DNA from 2 places in the Xanthomonas sp. 60 genome. Region 1 is predicted to be linked to the other one. Evidence: predicted binding sites of a transcription regulator. Region 1 holds the regulator's gene; the other holds the start of a gene.
What was found. The regulator HrcA, encoded in region 1, represses chaperone genes, less so after heat shock. The targets are predictions, from matches to a motif close to TTNGCACTCNNNNNNNNNGAGTGCNAA.
Positions count from the first base shown of each region.

Region 1 (5,461 bases):
CACCGGCGTCGGCACCCGGGGCACCGCCCTGGTCGCCGGCCGAGGCCGCGGCGAACAGCGCCTGGCCCGCTTCTTCCAGCGCCTTCGAGCGCGATTCGATCTGCGCCTTGTCGTCGCCCTTCATCGCGGTTTCCAGATCCGCCAGCGCCGACTCCACCTTGCCGATCACATCGCCGCCGACCTTGCTGCCGTGCTCGGTGATCGCCGAACGCGTGCCGTGGATCAGGGCATCGGCCTGGTTGCGCGCCTGCACCAGTTCCTGGAACTTCTTGTCTTCCTCGCGGTTGGCTTCCGCGTCGGCGACCATGCGTGCGATCTCCTCCTCGGACAGACCCGAACCGGCCTTGATCTCGACCTTCTGTTCCTTGTTGGTCTTCTTGTCCTTGGCCGACACGTGCAGGATGCCGTTGGCATCGATGTCGAAGGACACCTCCACCTGCGGCAGGCCGCGCGGGGCCGGCTCGATGCCGGAGAGATCGAACTTGGCCAGCGACTTGTTGAAGCGGGCCTGCTCGCGCTCACCCTGCAGCACGTGCACGGTCACGGCCGACTGGTTGTCCTCGGCGGTGGAGAACACCTGCGAGGCCTTGGTCGGAATCGTGGTGTTCTTCTCGATGATCTTGGTGAACACACCGCCCATGGTCTCGATGCCCAGCGACAGCGGGGTGACGTCCAGCAGCAGCACGTCCTTGACGTCGCCGCCGAGCACGCCGCCCTGGATCGCCGCACCCAGTGCCACGGCTTCGTCCGGATTGACGTCCTTGCGCGGCTCACGCCCGAAGAACTCGGTCACCGCCTGCTGCACCTTCGGCATGCGGGTCTGGCCACCGACCAGGATCACCTCGTTGATGTCGCTGGCGCGCAGGCCGGCATCGTTCAGCGCAGTGCGGCACGGCTCGATCGACTTGCGGATCAGCTCGTCCACCAGCGACTCGAGCTTGGCACGGGTCAGCTTGATGTTCAGGTGCTTCGGACCGGATGCATCGGCCGTCACGTAAGGCAGGTTCACCTCGGTCTGCTGCGCGCTGGACAGTTCGATCTTCGCGCGCTCGGCCGCATCCTTCAGGCGCTGCAGCGCCAGCGGATCCTTGCGCAGGTCGATGCCCTGGTCCTTGTTGAACTCTTCAACCAGGTACTCGATGACGCGGTTGTCGAAATCTTCGCCGCCCAGGAAGGTGTCGCCGTTGGTGGCCAGCACTTCGAACTGCTTCTCGCCGTCGACGTTGGCGATCTCGATCACCGAGACGTCGAAGGTACCGCCGCCCAGGTCGTACACCACGATCTTGCGATCCTTGTTGTCACCCTTGTCCAGGCCATAGGCCAGGGCCGCGGCGGTCGGCTCGTTGATGATGCGCTTGACGTCCAGGCCGGCGATGCGGCCGGCGTCCTTGGTCGCCTGGCGCTGGCTGTCGTTGAAGTAGGCCGGCACGGTGATGACCGCTTCGGTCACCTTCTCACCGAGGTAATCCTCGGCGGTCTTCTTCATCTTCTCCAGCACCTTGGCGGAGATTTCCTGCGGCGCCATGCGCTTGGCATCGCTGGTGGCCACCCAGGCATCGCCATTGTCGTGCGCCAGGATGCTGTACGGCACGTGGGCGATGTCCTTCTGCACTTCGCCGTCGGAGAACTTGCGGCCGATCAGGCGCTTGACGGCGTAGAAGGTGTTCTTGGGGTTGGTCACCGCCTGGCGCTTGGCCGAGGCGCCGACCAGCACTTCGCCGTCCTTGGTGTAGGCGACGATGGAGGGCGTGGTGCGGTCGCCTTCCGAGTTTTCAATGACGCGGGCCTTGCCGCCGTCCATGATCGCCACGCACGAGTTGGTGGTGCCGAGGTCGATACCAATGATCTTGCCCATGGGGAACTCCTGAAGATTATCCGGTGAATCCGGCCCACAGGCCGGTGTATGAATGGGATGTGGGGGAGGCTCGTGGAACATTCAAGCCATCCCGATGAATCGTTTCAGCGATCGGGCCGCGCCCGCCCGGACCGGGCGGCGCGTGACTCAGTCCGCGGCCACGACCACCAGCGCCGGCCGCAGCAGCCGATCGTTGAGCAGGTAGCCCTTCTGGAAGACGGTGACCACGCTGCCCGGGGCCACGCCCTCGGCCGGGACCTGGCTGATCGCCTGGTGGTGCTCCGGATTGAACGGCTGGCCGGTCGGGTCCAGCAGGGTCAGGCCGTTGTCGCCGGCGACCTTGAGCAGCTGCTTGTAGGTCAGGTCCAGGCCGTCACGGAGTGGGCTGGCCTGCTCGCCGGCGGCCTTCAGCCCGGCATCCAGGCTGTCGAACACCGGCAGCAGCTCGCCGAGAAGCTTCTCGTTGGCGAAGCGGCGCGCCTGGTCCACGTCGCGGACCATGCGCTTGCGCTGGTTCTCCAGGTCGGCGCGCTCACGCAGTGCATCGGCCTTGACCTGCTCCAGCTCGCCACGCAGCTGCTCCAGCAGGTCGTGATGGGTCGAGTCGGCTTCGGCGGCCGACGGGGAGGATTCGATATCGTGCTGATCTTGGTTCATGTGCGTTTCCCTGGCGGTGACTCCCCGCCTCCATCCCCCCTAGTGTGGGCGGGATGCTGCGTTTCAAGCGCCAGGGTGCCCCGGACGACGTCCGGTGGGTGAAAAAGCCTCACCAAGCACCTCGGCGGTGGCCTGAACCAGCGGGATCAGCCGGTCGTAGGCCATGCGCCGCGGCCCGATCACCCCCAGCACGCCCAGCACCTGGCCATCGGCCACGTAGGGCGCGGTCACCAGGGACACGCCCTCCAGCGATACCACCCCGGTCTCCTCGCCGATGAAGATGCGCACGCCCGGCGCCTGCTGGGTCCGCTCCAGCAGCTGCAGGATCTCGCGCTTGCTGGCGAACAGCTCGAACAGTTCGCGCAGGCGCTCCAGGTCGGAGAGGTCCTGCACCCCCATCAGCCGCGTCTGCCCGGCCACCAGCATGTCGTCGGCCGGTGGCGCGAAGGCTTCTTCGGCCAGGGTGATGCTGTGCGCCAGCAGCTGCTCCATTTCATTGCGGGCGTCGTGCAGTTCGTGCAGCAGGCGGTGCCGGATCTGCGCAAGCGGCAGCCCGGCAAAGTGCGTATTGAGATGATTGGCGACCCGCTCCAGCTCGGCCGGCTCCCACGCGCGGCGGCTTTCGATCACCCGGTTCTGCACCTCGTTGTCGGCGAAGACCACGATCGCGAGCACGCGCCGGGCATCGAGCGCCACGAAATCGATCTGCCGGAACGCGAACTGCTCGCGCCGCGGCGCGCTCACCACGCCGACGAAATGGCTCATGGCCGAGAGCAGCTCTGATGCACTGCCCAACAGGGCCTGCGTGCCTGCGCCACTGGCCAGCTCGCTGCGCAGCCGGCCCATTTCCTGCTCACCGGGCGGCTGCATCTGCACCAGGCTGTCGACAAACACGCGGTAGCCATGGGCGGTGGGAATGCGCCCGGCCGAGGCATGCGGCGAGCTGAGCAGACCCAGGTCTTCCAGGTCGCCCAGAATATTGCGGATGGTCGCTGCGCTGACATCCAGCCCGGCGGTGCGCGCAAGCGTCTGCGACCCGACCGGCTCGCCATCCTGGATGTGGCGGGCGATCAGGGTCCGCAGCAGGTGCCGCGAACGGGGAGCAAGGTGGTCATGGGAACGCGCCATCGGATCAGCCGGTGAGACTCAGCCACTACATAATGCCCCCTCCCCGGCTTGGCAAGTCATTGGACCGACCTGCCCTGCATGCTAGCTTTGCGCGGCTCCAGAGACTGCAACCCATGCTCAGACATCTATCCATCAAGGATTTCGCCGTAGTACGCGCCACCGAACTGGAATTCGGCCCCGGCATGACCGTGGTATCGGGTGAAACCGGTGCCGGTAAATCGCTGATGGTGGACGCGCTGGGCTTCCTGTCCGGCCTGCGCGCCGACAGCGGCGTGGTCCGCCACGGCGCTGCGCGCGCCGAGCTGTCAGCCGAGTTCGCGCTCGATGCCCAGGCCGGCGCCCGGCGCTGGCTGGCCGAAAATGAACTCGACGACGAGGACCACTGCCAGCTGCGCCGGATCATCCGCGCCGATGGCGGTTCGCGCGCCTGGATCAACGGCCGCCCGGTCACGCTGTCCCAGCTGACCGAGCTGGCCGCCTTTCTGGTGGAGATCCACGGCCAGCATGAACAGCAGGCGCTGCTGGCTCGCCCTTCGCAGCTGGCCCTGCTGGACGCCTACGCCGACAACGCCGAGCCGCGGCGCCTGGTGCGGCAGGCCGCCGCGACCTGGCAGGCGCTGGTGGACGAGGCCGAGACGCTCTCCCAGCAAGGGGATGTCAGCGACCGCATCGGGTTCCTGGAGCATCAGCTGCGCGAACTGGAGCGCGAGGACCTGGACGCCGACTCGATCATCGCCCTGGGCGCCAGCCACCGCCGGCAGGCGCACGCCAGCGCCCTGCTGGCCACCTGCGAGACCACCACCTCGCGCATCAGCGGTGACGAGGGGCCCTCGGCGCTGGAGCTGCTGCAGCAGGTCCGCGGCGACCTCGGCCGGATGGTCGAGCATGACCCGCGCCTGGGCGAGGTGGATGCCCTGATCGACAGTGCCAGCATCCAGCTGCAGGAAGCCCTGGTGCTGCTGGACCGCGTACACGACGACCTGGACGCCGACCCGGAGCAGTTCGAGGAGAACGAGCGCCGGCTGGGCCGGCTGCACGACCTGGCGCGCAAGCACCGCGTGCCGATGGAAGAACTCGGCCTGCAGCGCGATCGCATGCAGGCGGAAGTCGAGCAGCTGCGAGGTGCCGATGTGCGCCTGCAGAAGCTCGCCGGGGAGATGGAAAAGGCCGTGCAGGCGTGGCGCGAGGTGGCCAGCAAGCTCACCGACAGCCGTCAGCGGGCCGCCGCCGAACTTTCCACCACCACCACCGAGCTCATCGCCGAGCTGGGCATGGGCGGTGGCCAGTTCCTGATCCAGCTGGAGCCGCAGGACGCGGCGAAACCGGACCCGCAGGGCGCCGAACGGGTGGAGTTCCTGGTGGCCGCCAACGCCGGCCAGCCGCCCCGTGCGCTGCGCAAGGTGGCCTCCGGCGGTGAACTGTCACGCATCTCGCTGGCCATCGAGGTCGCCGCGCTGGATCTGGACGCCGTGCCGACGATGGTCTTCGACGAGGTCGATTCGGGCATCGGCGGGGCCGTGGCGGATATCGTGGGGCAGAAACTGCGCGCGCTCGGCGAGAAGCGCCAGGTGCTGTGCGTGACCCATCTGCCGCAGGTGGCTTCCAAGGGCCATGCGCATTACCGCGTCAGCAAGGCGCCGGTGGACGGCATGACCCAGAGTGCGGTGGAAAAGCTGGATACGCGGGCCCGCGAGGAAGAACTGGCGCGGATGCTGGGCGGCGTGGAGGTCAGCAAGGAAGCCCGGGCGGCCGCGCGCAGACTGCTGGCCGGCTGAGCGGGCGCTGAGGGGAATGGAAACAGCCGGGCAGCGCCCGGCTGTC
Region 1 covers NZ_JAASQW010000004.1:260,165-265,625, reverse strand. Annotated here, with positions in the region: gene dnaK (molecular chaperone DnaK) at 1-1,855, opposite strand, end outside; gene grpE (nucleotide exchange factor GrpE) at 2,003-2,512, opposite strand; gene hrcA (heat-inducible transcriptional repressor HrcA) at 2,576-3,640, opposite strand; gene recN (DNA repair protein RecN) at 3,754-5,415, shown strand.

Region 2 (5,461 bases), on a different contig from region 1:
GGATCCGGCGGCGCCGGCGCGGGCGTCGGTAGTGGCCGGCACCCCGGCATCGGCCGCCAGCGCGGTGGAGACCGTGCCCACCGGCAGCGCCAGCTTCACCCGGCGGGTCATCGGCGGATAGCAGATGCCCTCGCTCTGGCAGCCCTGGAAGGTGACTACCAGCGTGGCGTCCAGCGCCTGTGCACGCGTGCGCTGCAGCGGCAGGGTGACGTCCACCGGATCGAAGAACACGGCCACATCGCCGAAATGCTCATCGCGGTGCGAGCGCGCGGCGGGCCACTGCAGCGCGCCCGGACGCACGCCATTGGCGCCCTCCACCTTGAGCGAGGTGCGATCGCGATACAGGTAATACCCCGGTGCCGGACTGAAGCGCAGCAGCACCGTGTTGCCGTCGCCGACCACGGCCTCGAAGCCGAACGCCTGTTCCGACGGCAGCGGCAGCGCCTGATTGCCGGCGCCCACGCCCGGCAGGCGCAGGCCGCCTGCGTTGGCCGCTGCTGCCAGCGGGTTGCCCGGACCGGCAGCGGGCCCACGCGCGGGCAGGCCGGGCGAGGCGGTGCCCGCTCCCCCCGGCAGGCGCACCTGCAGCACACGCTTCTGCGGTGGGTAGCACACGCCGGCATCGGCACAGCCCTGGAAACGGACTTCCACGCTGACCGTGGACGCGCCGCTGTCCGGCGTGCCGGGCAGGGTCCCGACCAGCTGCTGGCGGTAGGTTTCCACCTCGCCGAAGAAATCATCGTGGTGCGCATCGCCCGCAGGCAGCTGCAGCGTACCGGCGTTGAACACCGGATCGGCCTTGACGCTGGTGCGGTGTCGGTAGAGGTAGTAGCCCGGCGCGATCTTCCACCGCAGCTGGATCTGGTCGCGCTCCACCGCGCTGGCCGTCAGCGCGAAGGCCTCGTCCACCGGCAGCAGGTCCTTCTCGCTCACTGCCCAGGCAGGCAGGGAGAAAAGCAGCAGCGCACACAGCGGCAGGCAATGGCGCAGCCGCGCCAGCAGTCCTGGAATCATCAGCAGGGTTCCTCCCGGGTCTGCGCCCGGATCCAGTCAAGATAGGCCGGCATGCCGGACCGCGCTTGGACCGCCACGCATTCCGGAAGTTCATACGGGTGCAGTTCGATCAGCCGCCCCATGGCCGCATCGAGGCGGCTCGCGGTGGTCTTGACCACCAGCTGCAGTTCGTCGTCCGAAATCACCTGGCCTTGCCAGCGGTAGGTGGAGCGGGCGCCGGGCAGGCGCGTGACACAGGCCGCAAGGCGCTCGTCGACCAGGGCATGGGTGATGCGCTCGGCGCTCGCGGCGTCCGGACAGGTGGTGAAAATCAGCAGGATGGCATCGGGGGTGGACATCACCGCCGAGTATAGAGCCCCGGTCCGGTCCGCAGACCGGACCGGGGCATAGGACACGTCTCAAAAGTGGGTCAGTTGGCCAACTGGCAGCTGGCCGGACGCGACGAAGTGAACAGTGCGGGCGAGGCCCATTCCGGGTGGTCGATGAACGGATTGCGGTTGCCCTGGAAGCTGTAGATCACCTCGTTGCGGGCACGTTCGGCGTCCGTCGGCGGATCGGCCAGGTGCCAGTCCATCAGCGTGGACAGCAGCCCCATGTAGGCCGGTGAGCTGGTGGTGCGCACGATCCGGCTGCGGTCATCGGTAAGCTCCAGATCGGGCTCGGATTGGCCGGTTGCGGCATCCTGCCCGCCTTCATAGCGGATGGCCATGTACATCACCGCGCGCGCGATGTCGCCCTTGCGCTTGCCCCACACCTCGAAAGTGCCCTGGCTGCCGTCCGGTGTGCGCACCCAGTTGCTGTTGCCCGGGTAGCCGCCGCTACCGCCCCCCTGGCCGTTGTTCGCTTCGGTGGCGCGCTCGCCGCAGTTGCCGTCGCATCGGGCGAAGGGCTTGTTTCCGCGATCGGCATTCCACTGCGCATCGGTGAGATAGAGCATGTGGGTGTCGGTGTAGGGCGCGTACGGCAGTCCCTTGTCACCGGAGGTGCTGGGGAAGCCCAGCGAGTTCGGCCAGGTGTGTTCGCGGTTGTACGTCAGGCCCCCGCCGGTGCCGGCGCGGTCGGTCACCTTCGCATAGCTGCGGTTGCGGTACGCATCCAGGATGCGGTTGGGGTTGTTCGGATCCTCGTCGGCGATCTCCAGGATCGTCCACGTGTTCGTGCCCGAGCCGCTGTACGGATACACCGTGTGGCCCTTGATGGTTTCATGCAGCGAACAGCGCAGCTGGCCGGGGCTGGAGGTGTTGACGCGCCGGTAATAGGCGCCGGGATTGCCGGGATTGCCCGGATCGGGGGTCGTGGTGCTGGCGACCGTGAACGCGATGCGCGAATCGGCGGCCGGGCGTGCGCCCTGGTCGTCGCTGATGCGGCTGGCGCGGATATCGAAGCGGCAGGCCTCACCGGCCACCAGGGCGGTGCTGGTGGAAACCTTCACCGTGCGCCCGCTGCCGGGGTGGCTCAACGACACACTGCCGGAACGGCCACAGGTGAGGGCGAAGGCGCCGCTGGCCAGGGTGACGTTCTCGCTGAACACCACCTCCAGATCACCCGCCGCAGGGAAGGTGCTGCTGCCCTGCGCCGGCACCGTGGTGCTGACCGACGGCGGCGTGTTGGGGCCGCCGGTCCCCGGGCTGCCGATGAAGGACTGGCCCGCGTTGCAGCCACCGAAGGTCTGCGCAGCCGACGGTGCCCAGGTGAAATGCGCGTACTGGCTGCCGCTGCCGGTCAGCTGCAGGGAGGTGCCGGGAGCGGTGCTGTTGCTTTCGGCGACCGGAATGTTCTGGCTGGTCATGCCCGCCGCCGGTCCGCCCGCCGCGGTGAGCGTGCCTTCGTAACTCAGGAACTGCACGACCCGGCCGGCCGCATCGACCAGCGCGACGCCATCGTTGGGGCCGTTCTGCAGGCCGTTGCTGGGGTAGCTGACCACGGCGATGCTGGCACTGCCGCAACCGGCCGCGGTTCCGGCAGGCACGGCCGTGTTGGCATAGACCGTGGCCGCTGAAGGCGTGCTGCCGTTGTAGAGATGGAGCCGGTAGCCGGAGAGGTCTTCGCCGGCGGTCGCCACGACCTCGATCGCTTCGCCGACATCGCCGGCCGGCGTGCTGTCGTCGTAATGCAACTCGTTGATGAATACATCGGCCCGCGCCGACGTGGCCGTCAGTGCCAACAGGCACGCAACGGCAAGCGGTGACAGCACTCGCATCGAACAACTCCCTTGTTGGATGGTCCCCCCGCCGCGACTGTAAGGCGTTTGCGTTACAGATTGGCGGAATCAGCCATTCCACGGGCACCGCTCCGCCACAGACCCCGTGTGGTGTGCAGGGGGGGGGGGCGCCTCCCTGCGACCCGCCGGAAAATTTTTGCTCGGCAGCCCTTGAAACCTCCGCCCAGGGCTCCATCTCTTGGTCTGTCCCGATCCGTCGGGTTTTTTCACGCGCGATTCTGGCAGTCGCCTGGTTCGACTGCTAAAATCGCCGGACTTTTTCAGCACAATCAACAACTTGAGAGGTCTCACATGAGCAACTTGAAGCCGCTGCATGACCGCGTAGTCGTCAAGCCGATCGAAGCCGAGGAAGTCTCCGCCGGCGGCATCCTGATTCCGGATTCCGCCAAGGAAAAGTCCACCAAGGGCGAAGTCGTGGCCGTCGGCCCGGGCAAGGCGCTGGACAACGGCAGCGTGCGCGCGCCCTCGCTGAAGGTCGGTGACAAGGTCATCTATGGCCAGTACGCCGGCAGCAGCTACAAGGAAGGCGGCGTGGAATACAAGGTCCTGCGCGAAGACGACGTGCTCGCCGTCATCGGCTGAGCTGCGTCCGCGCGACCTGTTTCATCGTAGATCCCGTTAAAACACAAGCCGCCGGACCGCGTCCGGCGCAACCAATGAGGTAATCGCAATGGCTGCCAAAGATATTCGTTTCGGTGAAGATGCCCGCGCCCGCATGGTGCGCGGCGTCAACGTGCTCGCCAACGCCGTGAAGTCCACCCTGGGTCCGAAGGGCCGCAACGTCGTGCTCGAGAAGAGCTTCGGTGCCCCGACCATCACCAAGGACGGCGTGTCCGTCGCCAAGGAAATCGAACTGTCCGACAAGTTCGAGAACATGGGCGCGCAGATGGTGAAGGAAGTCGCTTCCCGCACCAATGATGACGCCGGTGACGGCACCACCACCGCCACCGTGCTGGCCCAGGCCCTGATCCGCGAAGGCGCCAAGGCTGTCGCAGCCGGCATGAACCCGATGGACCTCAAGCGCGGTATCGACCAGGCCGTCAAGGCCGCCGTCGCCGAGCTGAAGAACATCTCCAAGCCCACCGCCGACGACAAGGCCATCGCCCAGGTCGGTACGATCTCGGCCAACTCCGACGAGTCGATCGGCAACATCATCGCCGAAGCGATGAAGAAGGTCGGCAAGGAAGGCGTGATCACCGTTGAGGAAGGCTCGGGCCTGGACAACGAACTGGACGTCGTGGAAGGCATGCAGTTCGACCGCGGCTACCTGTCCCCGTACTTCGTCAACAACCAGCAGGCGCAGACCGCCGACCTGGATGACCCGTTCATCCTGCTGCACGACAAGAAGATCTCCAACGTGCGCGACCTGCTGCCCGTGCTGGAAGGCGTGGCCAAGGCCGGCAAGCCGCTGCTGATCGTCGCGGAAGAAGTCGAAGGCGAAGCGCTGGCGACCCTGGTGGTCAACACCATCCGTGGCATCGTCAAGGTCGTGGCCGTCAAGGCGCCGGGCTTCGGCGACCGTCGCAAGGCGATGCTGGAAGACATGGCCGTGCTGACCGGCGGCACCGTGATCTCCGAGGAAGTGGGTCTGTCGCTGGAGAAGGCGACGATCAACGACCTGGGCCGCGCCAAGAAGGTGCAGGTCTCCAAGGAAAACACCATCATCATCGACGGTGCCGGTGATGCTGCGGCAATCCAGGCACGCGTTGCCCAGATCAAGACCCAGATCGAGGACACCTCCTCCGACTACGACCGCGAGAAGCTGCAGGAGCGCGTGGCCAAGCTGGCCGGCGGCGTTGCGGTGATCAAGGTCGGCGCGTCGACCGAAATCGAGATGAAGGAAAAGAAGGCCCGCGTTGAAGACGCCCTGCACGCTACCCGCGCAGCCGTCGAAGAAGGCGTGGTCCCGGGCGGCGGCGTTGCCCTGGTGCGTGCGCTGGTGGCTGTTGGCGAGCTGAAGGGCGCCAACGAAGACCAGACCCACGGCATCCAGATCGCCCTGCGCGCCATGGAAGCCCCGCTGCGCGAAATCGTCGCCAACGCCGGTGAAGAGCCGTCGGTGATCCTGAACAAGGTGAAGGAAGGGACCGGCAACTTCGGCTACAACGCCGGCAACGGCGAGTTCGGCGACATGGTCGAGTTCGGCATCCTGGATCCGACCAAGGTGACGCGTTCGGCGCTGCAGAACGCCGCTTCGATCGCTGGCCTGATGATCACCACCGAAGC
Region 2 covers NZ_JAASQW010000003.1:576,231-581,691, forward strand. Annotated here, with positions in the region: gene FHY09_RS09475 (protein-disulfide reductase DsbD domain-containing protein) at 1-1,014, opposite strand, end outside; gene cutA (divalent-cation tolerance protein CutA) at 1,014-1,352, opposite strand; gene FHY09_RS09485 (endonuclease) at 1,424-3,214, opposite strand; gene FHY09_RS09490 (co-chaperone GroES) at 3,527-3,817, shown strand; gene groL (chaperonin GroEL) at 3,906-5,461, shown strand, end outside.
Region 2: a site for HrcA is predicted at 3,454-3,480, ahead of FHY09_RS09490 (co-chaperone GroES). Genes of this name have one in related genera too.